2 regions of the Paenibacillus sp. SN-8-1 genome follow, and region 2 is predicted to be linked to the other one. Evidence: a T-box and tRNA genes for the amino acid it is inferred to sense, from the RefSeq annotation. Region 2 holds a T-box; the other holds one or more tRNA genes.
What was found. The T-box of region 2 lies ahead of ileS (isoleucine--tRNA ligase). A T-box ahead of a tRNA ligase gene usually reads a tRNA of that ligase, here a tRNA-Ile.
Positions count from the first base shown of each region.

Region 1: it encodes a tRNA-Ile, which carries the amino acid that the T-box ahead of ileS (isoleucine--tRNA ligase) is inferred to sense. The anticodon was not compared.

Region 1 is NZ_CP194782.1:3,713,553-3,720,988, forward strand. It holds tRNA gene ACRRNK_RS18160 (tRNA-Leu) at 1-74, opposite strand, end outside; tRNA gene ACRRNK_RS18165 (tRNA-Arg) at 112-188, opposite strand; tRNA gene ACRRNK_RS18170 (tRNA-Cys) at 230-303, opposite strand; tRNA gene ACRRNK_RS18175 (tRNA-Gly) at 309-383, opposite strand; tRNA gene ACRRNK_RS18180 (tRNA-Gln) at 392-466, opposite strand; tRNA gene ACRRNK_RS18185 (tRNA-His) at 479-554, opposite strand; tRNA gene ACRRNK_RS18190 (tRNA-Trp) at 579-652, opposite strand; tRNA gene ACRRNK_RS18195 (tRNA-Tyr) at 659-743, opposite strand; tRNA gene ACRRNK_RS18200 (tRNA-Thr) at 750-825, opposite strand; tRNA gene ACRRNK_RS18205 (tRNA-Phe) at 843-918, opposite strand; tRNA gene ACRRNK_RS18210 (tRNA-Asp) at 958-1,034, opposite strand; tRNA gene ACRRNK_RS18215 (tRNA-Met) at 1,051-1,124, opposite strand; tRNA gene ACRRNK_RS18220 (tRNA-Val) at 1,139-1,214, opposite strand; tRNA gene ACRRNK_RS18225 (tRNA-Glu) at 1,393-1,467, opposite strand; tRNA gene ACRRNK_RS18230 (tRNA-Ser) at 1,480-1,571, opposite strand; tRNA gene ACRRNK_RS18235 (tRNA-Asn) at 1,575-1,650, opposite strand; rRNA gene ACRRNK_RS18240 (23S ribosomal RNA) at 1,741-4,670, opposite strand; tRNA gene ACRRNK_RS18245 (tRNA-Ala) at 4,901-4,976, opposite strand; tRNA gene ACRRNK_RS18250 (tRNA-Ile) at 4,999-5,075, opposite strand; rRNA gene rrf (5S ribosomal RNA) at 5,108-5,224, opposite strand; rRNA gene ACRRNK_RS18260 (16S ribosomal RNA) at 5,400-6,952, opposite strand; gene ACRRNK_RS18265 (nucleotidyltransferase-like protein) at 7,287-7,436, opposite strand, start outside.
Region 2 is NZ_CP194782.1:1,644,029-1,651,464, forward strand. It holds gene pgeF (peptidoglycan editing factor PgeF) at 1-766, shown strand, start outside; gene ACRRNK_RS07600 (YggS family pyridoxal phosphate-dependent enzyme) at 773-1,465, shown strand; gene ACRRNK_RS07605 (cell division protein SepF) at 1,465-1,914, shown strand; gene ACRRNK_RS07610 (YggT family protein) at 1,922-2,197, shown strand; gene ACRRNK_RS07615 (RNA-binding protein) at 2,197-2,979, shown strand; gene ACRRNK_RS07620 (DivIVA domain-containing protein) at 3,083-3,583, shown strand; T-box leader at 3,653-3,935, shown strand; gene ileS (isoleucine--tRNA ligase) at 4,001-7,096, shown strand; gene ACRRNK_RS07630 (DUF5665 domain-containing protein) at 7,315-7,436, shown strand, end outside.

The DNA.
Region 1 (7,436 bases), 2.1 Mb from region 2:
TGAAGGGACTCGAACCCCCACGGTTTCCCTCACGATTTTGAGTCGCGCGCGTCTGCCAGTTCCGCCACACCGGCATGGTGTGTAATTCTTCTCAATAGATTAATGAGAATATGGCGCGCCCTAAGAGATTCGAACTCCTGACCTTTTGATTCGTAGTCAAACGCTCTATCCAGCTGAGCTAAGGGCGCAAATATTTAATACGGTAAAACTGTCTATCAAAGTTTAAGAATGGAGGCGCCACCCAGATTTGAACTGGGGATAAAGCTTTTGCAGAGCTGTGCCTTACCACTTGGCTATGGCGCCATAAATGGAGCGGACGACGGGAATCGAACCCGCGACCCTCGCCTTGGCAAGGCGATGCTCTACCGCTGAGCCACGTCCGCATATTAAATGGCTGGGGATATAGGATTCGAACCTATGGGTGACGGAGTCAAAGTCCGTTGCCTTACCGCTTGGCTAATCCCCAATGTAAAGTTAATGGGGCGATCGAGGGGACTTGAACCCCCGAGTGCCGGAGCCACAATCCGGTGCGTTAACCCCTTCGCCACGACCGCCATAATACTTACACATTATGAAATTGGCAGGGGCAGCAGGAATTGAACCCACACCAACGGTTTTGGAGACCGTTGTTCTACCTTTAAACTATGCCCCTAAAAACTGGTGGAGGCTGATGGATTCGAACCACCGAACTCGTAGAGAGCAGATTTACAGTCTGCCGTGTTTAGCCACTTCACTAAGCCTCCAAAAAATGGTGCCGGCGAGAGGACTTGAACCCCCAACCTACTGATTACAAGTCAGTTGCTCTACCAGTTGAGCTACACCGGCACGGTGTAAAAGAATCATGGTGGCTCGGGACGGAATCGAACCGCCGACACGAGGATTTTCAGTCCTCTGCTCTACCGACTGAGCTACCGAGCCATAATGCTTACTATTACATATTAAATTATAAGATTTAAATGGCGGAGCCGACGGGATTCGAACCCGCGGTCTCCTGCGTGACAGGCAGGCATGTTAGGCCTCTACACCACGGCTCCACACTATGTAAATCAATTGCGGGGGCAGGATTTGAACCTGCGGCCTTCGGGTTATGAGCCCGACGAGCTACCGGGCTGCTCCACCCCGCGTCAGTATAACAATATGGTGGAGGCTGAGGGGATCGAACCCCCGACCCTCTGCTTGTAAGGCAGATGCTCTCCCAGCTGAGCTAAGCCTCCATATGTTAAACATAATCTTTATTTTAGCAGATACACTGCTATAAAATCAAGTGTGAATAATGGTGACCCGTAGGGGATACTCGTTCTTCGAACGAGACTGCAATGTATTCCTAACGAACCAAATGCTCCGACGAACCCTGATGGGTTCTCATCCCCACTTGAAGCTGTTTAATGAAAGTGGTGACCCGTAGGGGATTCGAACCCCTGTTACCTCCGTGAAAGGGAGGTGTCTTAACCCCTTGACCAACGGGCCTTACAATAATAGTGGCGGAGAGAGAGGGATTCGAACCCTCGAGACGCTTGTGACGCCTACACGATTTCCAATCGTGCTCCTTCGGCCAACTCGGACACCTCTCCATATGGCTCCCCGAACAGGACTCGAACCTGTGACAACTCGATTAACAGTCGAGTGCTCTACCAACTGAGCTATCAGGGAACATTATTCAATTCAGGCTTGATCGCCTGAAAACTAGATACGAAACGAACTTGCGTATGCTCTTCTTGGACTGCGTCCTTCCGAGCTGTGTTGGATAAGCCCTCGACCGATTAGTACTGGTCAGCTCCATGCATTGCTGCACTTCCACCCCCAGCCTATCTACCTCGTCGTCTTCAAGGGGTCTTACATACTGGGAAATCTCATCTTGAGGGGGGCTTCACGCTTAGATGCTTTCAGCGCTTATCCCTTCCGCACGTAGCTACCCAGCTGTGCTCCTGGCGGAACAACTGGTGCACCAGCGGTGCGTCCATCCCGGTCCTCTCGTACTAAGGACAGCTCCTCTCAAATTTCCTACGCCCACGACAGATAGGGACCGAACTGTCTCACGACGTTCTGAACCCAGCTCGCGTACCGCTTTAATGGGCGAACAGCCCAACCCTTGGGACCTACTTCAGCCCCAGGATGCGATGAGCCGACATCGAGGTGCCAAACCTCCCCGTCGATGTGGACTCTTGGGGGAGATAAGCCTGTTATCCCCAGGGTAGCTTTTATCCGTTGAGCGATGGCCCTTCCATGCGGTACCACCGGATCACTAAGCCCGACTTTCGTCCCTGCTCGACTTGTCAGTCTCGCAGTCAAGCTCCCTTATGCCTTTGCACTCTTCGAATGATTTCCAACCATTCTGAGGGAACCTTGGGGCGCCTCCGTTACTCTTTAGGAGGCGACCGCCCCAGTCAAACTGCCCACCTGACACTGTCCCCATACCGGTTCACGGTACCAGGTTAGAACTCCGATACGATCAGGGTGGTATCCCAACGTTGCCTCCACAGAAGCTGGCGCTCCTGCTTCTTAGGCTCCCACCTATCCTGTACAAATCGTATCAAAGTCCAATATCAAGCTGCAGTAAAGCTCCATGGGGTCTTTCCGTCTTGTCGCGGGTAACCTGCATCTTCACAGGTATTAAAATTTCACCGGATCTCTCGTTGAGACAGCGCCCAAGTCGTTACGCCATTCGTGCGGGTCAGAATTTACCTGACAAGGAATTTCGCTACCTTAGGACCGTTATAGTTACGGCCGCCGTTTACTGGGGCTTCGGTTCATAGCTTCGGGTTACCCCTAACCACTCCCCTTAACCTTCCAGCACCGGGCAGGCGTCAGCCCGTATACTTCGCCTTGCGGCTTCGCACAGACCTGTGTTTTTGCTAAACAGTCGCTTGGGCCTTTTCACTGCGGCCCCCTCGTGCTATTCACACTACCGGGGCACCCCTTCTCCCGAAGTTACGGGGTCATTTTGCCGAGTTCCTTAACGAGAGTTCTTCCGCGCGCCTTAGAATTCTCTTCTCGCCTACCTGTGTCGGTTTGCGGTACGGGCACCTTCTCCTGACTAGAGGCTTTTCTTGGCAGTGTGAGATCATGACCTTCGCTACTGTAATTTTCACTCCCCATCACAGCCCAGCCTTAACGGTGTGCGGATTTGCCTACACACCAGCCTCACTGCTTGGACAGACATCCATCAGTCTGCGTCACTACCCTGCTGCGTCACCCCATCGCTCATAACGGATTACGGTGGTACAGGAATTAGGGCCTGTTGTCCTTCGACTACGCCTTTCGGCCTCGCCTTAGGTCCCGACTTACCCTGAGCGGACGAACCTTCCTCAGGAACCCTTAGGCTTTCGGCGGATCAGATTCTCACTGATCTTTTCGTTACTCATACCGGCATTCTCACTTGTATGCTGTCCAGCGCTCCTTACGGTACACCTTCAACCTACATACAACGCTCCCCTACCCCTGATGCAAAGCATCAAGCCATAGCTTCGGTGGTGTGTTTAGCCCCGTTACATTTTCGGCGCAGAGTCACTCGACCAGTGAGCTATTACGCACTCTTTAAATGGTGGCTGCTTCTAAGCCAACATCCTGGTTGTCTGTGCAACTCCACATCCTTTCCCACTTAACACACACTTGGGGACCTTAGCTGATGGTCTGGGCTGTTTCCCTTTTGACAATGGATCTTAGCACTCACTGTCTGACTCCCGGATCTAAGTTTATGGCATTCGGAGTTTGACTGAGCTTGGTAACCCTTGGCGGGCCCCGCACCCAATCAGTGCTCTACCTCCACAACTCGTTATTCCGAGGCTAGCCCTAAAGCTATTTCGGGGAGAACCAGCTATCTCCGAGTTCGATTGGAATTTCTCCGCTACCCCCACCTCATCCCCGCATTTTTCAACATACGTGGGTTCGGGCCTCCAGTGCGTGTTACCGCACCTTCACCCTGGACAGGGGTAGATCACACGGTTTCGGGTCTACGTCCACGTACTATAAGTCGCCCTATTCAGACTCGCTTTCGCTGCGGCTACGGCTCTTCACCTTAACCTTGCACGGGAACGTAACTCGCCGGTTCATTCTACAAAAGGCACGCCATCACCCATATAGAGGGCTCTGACTTCTTGTAAGCACACGGTTTCAGGATCTCTTTCACTCCCCTTCCGGGGTGCTTTTCACCTTTCCCTCACGGTACTGCTTCACTATCGGTCGCTAGGGAGTATTTAGCCTTAGCAGATGGTCCTGCTGGATTCATACGGGGTTTCACGTGCCCCGCACTACTCGGGATCCGTCTCGGAGGGATCAGACTTTCGGTTACAGGGCTTTTACCTCTTCTAGCGGGCCTTTCCAGACCTCTTCGCCTACCCTAATCCTTTGTAACTCCATGTGAGACGTCCCACAACCCCAAGGGGCAAGCCCCTTGGTTTAGGCTGTTCCGCGTTCGCTCGCCGCTACTGACGGAATCACTCTTGTTTTCTCTTCCTCAGGGTACTTAGATGTTTCAGTTCCCCTGGTCTGCCTCTTCGCAACCTATGTATTCAGTTACGAGTGACTGCGAATTACCACAGCCGGGTTTCCCCATTCGGACATCCCCGGATCAAAGCTTGCTTACAGCTCCCCGAGGCCGTTTCGTTGTTCGCCACGTCCTTCTTCGGCTCCTAGCGCCTAGGCATCCTCCGTGTGCTCTTAGTAGCTTAACCATATGCTCCGGTTTGTGGGCTGCTGGCTCTGTTGTCCGTTCATTTCCTGATCTTATAGAACCCTACAAGGAGGAAATGAACTTCCAAAGGATCCATCATCCCACAAACCTTCGCGCTACCTTAGATACTTCACTTGTTTGCACAAGTTCAGCTTAAAGGAATTCTAATTTACGCAAATTCGTTTCGTTATCTAGTTTTCAAGGATCAAACATAACTAATAGATGTGATTATGGTGGAGCCAAGCGGGATCGAACCGCTGACCTCCTGCTTGCAAGGCAGGCGCTCTCCCAGCTGAGCTATGGCCCCATATAGAGATATTAAATTTGAATGGTGGGCCTTAGTGGACTCGAACCACCGACCTCACCCTTATCAGGGGTGCGCTCTAACCAGCTGAGCTAAAGGCCCTTATTCTTAAATTGTAACCCGTAGTGGGTTGCGCTTGGCGACGTCCTACTCTCCCAGGACCCTGCGGTCCAAGTACCATTGGCGCTGGAGGGCTTAACGGTCGTGTTCGGGATGGGTACGCGTGGAACCCCTCCGCCATCATCACCAAACGCTTTGTGAAAGAGGCTTGCTCTCTCAAAACTGAACAACGAAGTGAGGTGAAAACTTTACGAAGTAAAGTTACTTCGAAAGCATAAGCTTGCTTTGCGATGCAAAGCGGGTCCGGCTGCCTTGCGGCAGACCGTGTATTTGAATGCTTCCGTTGCAGGAAGCGATTCTCCATAGAAAGGAGGTGATCCAGCCGCACCTTCCGATACGGCTACCTTGTTACGACTTCACCCCAATCATCTACCCCACCTTCGGCGGCTGGCTCCTTGCGGTTACCTCACCGACTTCGGGTGTTGTAAACTCTCGTGGTGTGACGGGCGGTGTGTACAAGACCCGGGAACGTATTCACCGCGGCATGCTGATCCGCGATTACTAGCAATTCCGACTTCATGCAGGCGAGTTGCAGCCTGCAATCCGAACTGAGACCGGCTTTTCTAGGATTCGCTCCACCTCGCGGCTTCGCTTCCCGTTGTACCGGCCATTGTAGTACGTGTGTAGCCCAAGTCATAAGGGGCATGATGATTTGACGTCATCCCCGCCTTCCTCCGGTTTGTCACCGGCAGTCATTCTAGAGTGCCCACCCAAAGTGCTGGCAACTAAAATCAAGGGTTGCGCTCGTTGCGGGACTTAACCCAACATCTCACGACACGAGCTGACGACAACCATGCACCACCTGTCACCTCTGTCCCGAAGGAAAGGTCTATCTCTAGACCGGTCAGAGGGATGTCAAGACTTGGTAAGGTTCTTCGCGTTGCTTCGAATTAAACCACATACTCCACTGCTTGTGCGGGTCCCCGTCAATTCCTTTGAGTTTCAGTCTTGCGACCGTACTCCCCAGGCGGAATGCTTAATGTGTTAACTTCGGCACCAAGGGTATCGAAACCCCTAACACCTAGCATTCATCGTTTACGGCGTGGACTACCAGGGTATCTAATCCTGTTTGCTCCCCACGCTTTCGCGCCTCAGCGTCAGTTACAGCCCAGAGAGTCGCCTTCGCCACTGGTGTTCCTCCACATATCTACGCATTTCACCGCTACACGTGGAATTCCACTCTCCTCTTCTGCACTCAAGTCACCCAGTTTCCAGTGCGACCCGGGGTTGAGCCCCAGGATTAAACACCAGACTTAAATGACCGCCTGCGCGCGCTTTACGCCCAATAATTCCGGACAACGCTTGCCCCCTACGTATTACCGCGGCTGCTGGCACGTAGTTAGCCGGGGCTTTCTTCTCAGGTACCGTCACTCCGGTAGCAGTTACTCTACCGGACGTTCTTCCCTGGCAACAGAGCTTTACGATCCGAAAACCTTCATCACTCACGCGGCGTTGCTCCGTCAGACTTTCGTCCATTGCGGAAGATTCCCTACTGCTGCCTCCCGTAGGAGTCTGGGCCGTGTCTCAGTTCCAGTGTGGCCGTTCACCCTCTCAGGTCGGCTACGCATCGTCGCCTTGGTGGGCCGTTACCCCACCAACTAGCTAATGCGCCGCAGGCCCATCTGTAAGTGACAGATTGCTCCGTCTTTCATCACTTCACCATGCGGCAACGTGAATTATCCGGTATTAGCTACCGTTTCCGGTAGTTATCCCAGTCTTACAGGCAGGTTACCTACGTGTTACTCACCCGTCCGCCGCTAACTATCAGGAGAGCAAGCTCTCCATCAAGTCCGCTCGACTTGCATGTATTAGGCACGCCGCCAGCGTTCGTCCTGAGCCAGGATCAAACTCTCCAAGAAAGTTGATAGCTCATTTTGAAACTGACGAGAATTTCAATTCTCTTCGGATGAATTACTTCATCCTTTATTTTGAATCTCACCGAAGTGAAATTCACTCACTCGTTGTTCAGTTTTCAAAGATCAAACTCTTCATTTCGTTACCGCGTTGTCTCAGCGGCGACTTTTATAATATATCATGTTAGCTGGCTATCAGTCAAGAACTTTTTTTTAATTTCTTTTAAGATGATTATTCATCTATAAGTTCGTGCCTTTTTAGCAGCGAGTTATAATTTATCATAGACCCCGTACATAAGTCAACCATTATGATAAAAATCCGTCTCCCCCATGGTCTAACTTAATTAGCCCAATAACGGATTTGTCTCATAGCTGCATTGCTGCTCTGGTGGCCTGAAGGCGTCTCTCTTACTAATGAACGATAGACCAGCTTTCTTAATACCATTGGCAGTTCTTCACGTACAAGAACAAGATCTGGATGCTTTAAAAG
Region 2 (7,436 bases):
CGTTGGCTTTACCGGAAGGGGCGGCGGGGCGGGAGCCTCTCCCTATGATAGTCTTAATTTGGCTTTGCATGTAGGAGACGATCCAAATGTGGTGATTGCCAACAGGGCAAAGTTAGCGGAATCTTTGGGATTCTCATTCGAGGCATGGACCTGTGGAGAACAGGTCCATGACACCCGTGTAGGAGTGGTAGGAGCTGAACAACGTGGACGGGGGAGGCTCGACAGAACAAGCAGCTTTGAGGATACGGACGGCCTGATTACGAATGTGCCGGGAGTTTTGCTTACGTCTTTCTATGCGGATTGTGTGCCGCTTTATTTCTTCGATCCTGTACATCATGCTGTTGGCCTAGCTCACGCGGGTTGGAAAGGAACAGTTCAGCAGATTGCCTCGCAAATGGTTATGAAGATGGAGGAAGCTTACGGCAGCAGACCGGACGAGATCAGAACAGCGATTGGCCCTTCTATAGGGGATTGCTGTTATGAAGTTGATGAGCATGTGATGTCCAGGGTTAGAAGTATTGTGCCTGAACATTCACAGCGGGAATTGGAAGAGAAGGTAGCCTCTGCGTCAGTTAATACCGGCAAAAGCATGCTGAACTTGAAAGAACTGAATCGAATCATTATGATAAAAGCAGGAATTTTGCCGAGCCATATCGAATGTACATCATGGTGTACAAGCTGCAGTACCGATGTCTTCTTTTCCTATCGCAAGGAGAATGGAATTACCGGTCGTATGGCCAGCTGGATCGGAATGAAGGAGAGGTGATCCTTCTTGAGCTTGAAGGAACGGATTGAACATGTGAACACACGAATCAGACAAGCCTGTGAACGAAGTGGAAGGCAGCCTGAAGAGATTAACATAGTAGCGGTGACGAAATACGTCTCGGTAGAGGCAACTGAAGCGGTGCTTGACCAAGGGCTTACACATATTGGTGAGAATCGCTTGCAGGTGGCAGGTCCGAAATGGGAAAAGCTTGGCGGCAGAGGTACCTGGCATTTCATTGGCCATTTGCAGACCAATAAAGTGAAGGATGTTATTGGGAAGTTTGGGTATATCCATTCCTTGGACCGCCTATCCCTGGCTAAAGAGCTGGAGAAGAAAGCCGCCGCGGAGAATACGTTTATTAAGGTATTTGTCCAGGTTAATATATCTGGTGAGGAGACTAAGCAGGGCCTTGCTCCAGGTGAAGTGCCTGGCTTTCTTGAAGAGATTCGGAAGCTGCCTCATCTCAAGGTAATCGGGCTAATGACTATGGCCCCCTTCGAGGGTGACCCGGAGGATACAAGACCTATTTTCAGAGGGCTAAGGGAGCTCCGAGATCAGCTGAATGAGAAGTCGTTAACAGACGAGCCGATGGAACATTTATCGATGGGAATGTCGAATGATTTTGAGGTGGCGGTTGAAGAAGGGGCGACATGGCTTCGCCTCGGAACTCTATTAGTGGGGAAAGAGGAGGAGAATTAATGGGAGTCATGAATAAATTTATGAATTTCTTTGGTCTTCAGGAAGAAGAGGAAGTTGTGGAACGAGAGAAATTCCAGGAGACGGATGAACCTGAGCTTGAAACTCCGAGCTTCGACGCACGTAGAAATCAAAGGGGAAGTAATGTGGTAAGTATTCATTCCCAGAAGAATGTGAAGCTGATCTTGAATGAGCCTCGTTCTTATGATGAAGCGCAAGAGATTGCAGATCATCTGCGTTCGCACCGCGCAGTGGTTGTCAATCTGCAGCGTGTCCGTAATGATCAGGCCCTTCGTATTATCGATTTTCTGAGTGGTACGGTCTATGCTCTGAGCGGTAGTATTTCCAAAATTGGCGGAAACATCTTTCTGTGCACCCCGGATACGGTTGAAATTCAGGGCTCCATTACTGAAATTCTAGCCGACGAACAAGAATATAACAGAATGAGGTGACCGGAGTTTGAGCAGCATTGAGACGATTATTTATGCCTTGTATCAAATTTATACGTATATGATTATCATTTACATTCTGATGTCATGGATACCGAATGTCAGGGAGAGCTTTATTGGTGACCTGCTTGGGAAGCTGGTTGAGCCATTTCTTGCTCCATTCCGCCGTTTCATACCGCCGGTTATGGGCATGATTGATATTTCTCCAATCGTAGCCTTATTTGTACTCCGGCTTGCTGTTATTGGGCTTGTTAGTGTGATCGGCTATCTTACAGGAAGCAGATAATGAAGATTGACATCTATGAGCATTTCCGGCCGGAAGAACGAATGTTTGTTGACCGGGCATGGGAGTGGATTGTTGGAGCCGGGGAATACCATGAAGTGAAGTTAACCGATTTCCTGGACCCTCGTCAATTCTTCATCCTGGAATCTCTGGCTAGAAGGAACCCCGAGGTGAGCGTCCGGCATGACGGCGGGTATGAAGGAGCTGAACGGGTTCGCGCTCTTATAGCCCCGGGCTATCGGGATTTATCCTATGAACCGATGAAGCTTAAAGTTCTTGATATATCTTCTCTTGACCAAAAGCTGGACAGCTTGGAACACGGAGACTATATGGGGGCCCTGCTGTCCTTGGGACTGAAGCGTGACAAGATTGGAGACATCCATGTTCTTGAGGATGGCTGCAATGTAATTGTTGCTGAAGAGACCGCGGACTACCTTCGTGCTAATCTGCGTCAAGTCCACAGGGTCAATGTATATACGGAGATCAAGGATTTACATGAACTTCGTGTATCGAGTCAAAGCCTGGATTCCATGGTGCTGACCGTGGCTTCCTTGAGATTGGACGGGATTGTCAGTGATGTGTACCGGCTTAGCCGAAGCAAGGTTTTGATTCCAATCAAAGCTGGCCGCTGTCGAATCAATTGGAGGACAGAGGAAGACCCTTCAAAGAATTTAAAAGAAGGGGATGTTGTCTCTCTGCAGGGATTTGGACGGTTCAAAGTCCTGGAGCTCGACGGCGTGACGAAAAAAGGGAGATTCCGTGTGAAAATCGGGAAATTTGTGTAGAAGACAGCAGGAAATCTTCTTGATCTGTCGAATTGGAATACAGTGTACAGAGCGACAACCTGATCTTCTGCCTTGTTGTTCAAATTTTTAGGAGGTGCGCAGCATGCCATTAACGCCGCTGGATATACATAATAAGGAGTTCTCTAGACGTCTTCGCGGTTATGACGAAGATGAAGTGAATGAATTTCTCGATCAGATCATTAAGGATTACGAGAGTGTCATTCGGGAGAACAAGGATCTTCAGAACCAGCTGCTGACGGTGCAGGAGAAGCTTGACCATTTTGCTACGATTGAAGAATCGCTGAGCAAGACGATCATCGTTGCCCAGGAAGCGGCGGACGAGGTTAGAAACAATGCGAAGAAGGAAGCTCAGCTTATTATAAAAGAAGCAGAGAAGAATGCGGATCGTATTATCAACGAATCCTTAAGCAAATCCCGCAAGGTTGCCCTTGAAGTTGAAGAACTCAAGAAACAGGCATCCGTGTACCGGGCTCGCTTCCGGGTACTGGTCGAAGCACAGCTGGAACTTTTAAGTCAAGATGGCTGGGAATCTCTTGAAGAGGATACCAAACGCGGTGAGCGTGAAGTGCGCGAGATTTACTAGGCCTTCTCCAGGTTGACATTATGACCTAAAACAGGTATAAATAAGAACATATCATTTTAACTGCAAAGCAATCTTTTGATGATGGGAACCAGTACGCTGAACCCCTTGATCCCCAGAGAGTTGGCATCCTGCTGAAAGCCAACGTTCAAGAGCCAGACGGAATATCCTCCCGGAGAAGTTAAGCCTAAATTTGCAGAGATCAAAGTTCTCTGGAGACGTTAAGCTTTACCGGCTGCCGGCCGTTATACCGGACCCATATCAAGTGTATGGACTAAGTTGTCAATCTTTCATCTGCCACGCTGAAGGAAGATTGGAACAAGGGTGGTAACGCGAGCATAAGTTCGTCCCTTTAGGGACGGGCTTTTTTTGTTGTTTTCAGACTATGATTTTACGTTGGAGAAAGGAAGGCTGTTAGGGATGCAAAAGGTGGATGTGAAAGAAAAAGCCCGTGCGCGGGAGAAACGGATTTTGGCCAAATGGAATAGTGAGGATACGTTCCGCAAAAGTATTGAGAACCGGGCAGGGAGACCGAACTACGTGTTCTATGAGGGACCTCCGACTGCGAATGGACGACCTCACATCGGTCATGTGCTTGGCCGTGTAATCAAGGACTTTATTGGGCGTTATCAGACTATGAACGGTTACCGGGTTGTCCGCAAAGCTGGCTGGGATACCCATGGTCTGCCGGTGGAGCTCGGTGTGGAGAAGCAGCTTGGAATTTCCGGCAAGCAGGAAATCGAGAATTATGGGGTTGAAGAATTCATTAAGAAGTGTAAGGACAGTGTCTTTGAATATGAGAAACAGTGGAGAGAGCTGACCGAAGCGATCGGCTACTGGACGGATCTTGATGATCCTTATATCACGCTTAAGAACAGCTATATTGAGAGTGTGTGGAACATTCTGTCCACTATCCACAAGAAGGGGCTTCTGTATCGTGGTCATCGCGTGAGCCCTTATTGCCCTTGCTGCCAGACTACCCTAAGTTCACATGAAGTGGCTCAAGGCTACGAAGATGTTAAGGATCTTAGTGCGACCGCCAAATTCAAGCTGAATGACAGCGAGGAATACATTCTTGCATGGACGACGACACCATGGACGCTGCCAGCGAATACTGCGCTTGCTGTGAATCCGTCAATCACTTATGCGCGCGTTAAGCAGGGCGACGAAATATTTATTTTGGCTGAAAGTCTTGCCAAGGATGTACTTAAGGGCGAGTATGAAGTTCTCTCCACTCTGAGTGGTGCGGAACTGGTCGGCAAGAGCTACAAAGCTCCGTTTGACTACATCCATCCTAAGAATGGCCTGGTGGTAGTGGGCGCTGAATTTGTAACGGATTCCAGTGGTACAGGGATCGTTCATTTGGCTCCGGCTCATGGTGAGGACGACTATAGAACCTGCCGCGAGAACGATATCGAATTCATTAGTGTCGTTAACCTTCAAGGAAGATATACCGAAGTGGTAACCGACCTCGCAGGACGTTTTGTGAAGGATTGTGATCTGGATATCGTCAAATTGTTGTCCGAGCGCGGATTGCTGTACAGCAAAGAGAAGTATGAGCACAGTTATCCATTCTGTTGGCGCTGTAAATCGCCGCTTCTGTACTATGCTATGGACAGCTGGTTCATCAAGACAACCGCTGTGAAGGATCAGCTGATCGCCAACAATAACAGTGTGGACTGGTATCCAGGACATGTTCGTGAAGGACGCTTTGGTAAGTTCCTGGAGGATTTGGTGGACTGGAACATCAGCCGGAACCGCTACTGGGGAACTCCGCTGAACGTATGGGTCTGTGACAAAACAGGCAAGGAATTCGCCCCTGCAAGCATTGCTGAGCTGAGAGAGCATGCCATAGGCGATGTACCTGAGGATATTGAACTGCACAAGCCTTATGTGGATGAGATTAAGCTTAAATCTCCATTCCATGAAGAGGGTGTCATGACACGGACATCGGAAGTCATCGACGTATGGTTCGACAGTGGCTCCATGCCATTTGCCCAGCAGCATTATCCATTTGAGAATGAGAAGGAATTCAGCGAGCAGTATCCGGCGGATATGATTTGTGAAGGGATTGACCAGACGCGCGGTTGGTTCTACAGTCTGCTGGCGGTCTCCACTCTGTTCACCGGTAAAGCACCGTATAAAGCTGTAATTGCAACAGGGCACATCCTGGATGAAAATGGGCAAAAGATGTCCAAATCCAAAGGTAATGTAATCGATCCTTGGGATATCATTGAAGAGTATGGCACCGATGCCTTCCGCTGGGCGCTTCTGTCCGACAGTGCGCCATGGAACAGCAAACGTTTCTCTAAAGGTATCGTAGCTGAAGCCAAATCAAAAGTTGTCGACACGCTGGTTAATACCCATGCGTTCCTTACATTGTATGCCAATATCGATGGGTACCGTCCTGAGGAGCAAGCTTATCGTCCTTCTGAGAGCAAGCTGGACCGTTGGGTGCTGTCGCGCCTGAACAGTCTGATTCTGACTGTGGATAAAGGTCTGTCGGTGAACGATTTCCTGAATCCGGCCAAAGCGATTGAACAGTTCGTGGATGAGCTCAGTAACTGGTACATCCGCCGTTCCCGCGACCGCTTCTGGGGCAGCGGACTCAGTGAAGATAAGCTGTCTGCTTACCAGACACTAACGAATGTTCTGGTTACGCTGGCCAAGCTGACCGCTCCGTACACGCCTCTACTTGCTGAAGATATTTACAGCAATCTAGCTGGGGAGCTTGAAAGTGTCCATTTTGCGGATTATCCAAAAGCAGATGAGTCCCTTATTGATAAAGACCTTGAGCAAGATATGGAGACGGCTCGTCAAATTGTCGAGCTGGCCCGTAATGTTCGGAATGAGACAGGAATTAAGACGCGTCAGCCGCTGTCCGAGCTGATTATCTCTATTGATCGAAGCTTTGCAGTTGCGGATTATGAAGAGATCATTAAGGATGAGATTAACATCAAACACATTGAAATGGAGCAAAGCGACAGTGGATTTGTTGATTTCACGCTGAAGATGAACCTTAAGGTCGCTGGGAAGAAATATGGCAAGAATGTTGGCTTCCTGCAAGGTTATCTGAAGGGTCTTGCTGCGGACGAAACCCGCCGGATCGTAAGTAGCGGCGTTCTTCATATTACCTCCCCAGAAGGTGAGGAGCTTGAGATTACAGCAGAGGAACTGCTGGTTGAGAAGCAGGCGAAGCCTGGATTTGCATCTGCCTCCGGGTACGGGATTACAGTTGCCTTGAATACCGAGATTACCCCTGCCCTTGAACAGGAAGGACTGGTTCGTGAGGTGGTTCGTGCGGTTCAGGACACACGCAAGAAGCTGGATCTTCCGATTGAGAAAAGGGTTCACCTTACGCTCAGTGTAGATGATGAGCTGAAGGCTGCCATTGCCGCTTTTGACCATGTGCTTCGTGAAAATGTACTTGTTACGGAAGTATCCTTCGGGGATAAGGAAGGCTCGGAGCAGGTTGATTTGGGAACCAAACAGATCAAAATTCATATTGCCGAATAAAAACAGCATGGTTCTCTGAATTAGGGCCATACTAAATAGCAAAAAATAACTAACGAGCTTTAGCCAGAAATTCCCCCTAGGAAAATCTGGCGGGCTCGTTTGTATTTTGAATGAAGCAGCTTAAAGGCCACCTACGGAAGGACTGAACAAGTCAAATGATACACCGCAAGCCGGTGAATGCAGCTAAAGAAACTGAAGAACAATTGCTGGATGGGACGATGGAAGAGAAGATGGGAACTGTATATAAAGTGACTCTCCATTGGTCACATGAACTGGAGAAGTCACGAATTTTGGAGTATACCCAGCTTATGATGAAGCCGTGGAGGCTTATTTGGCTGAA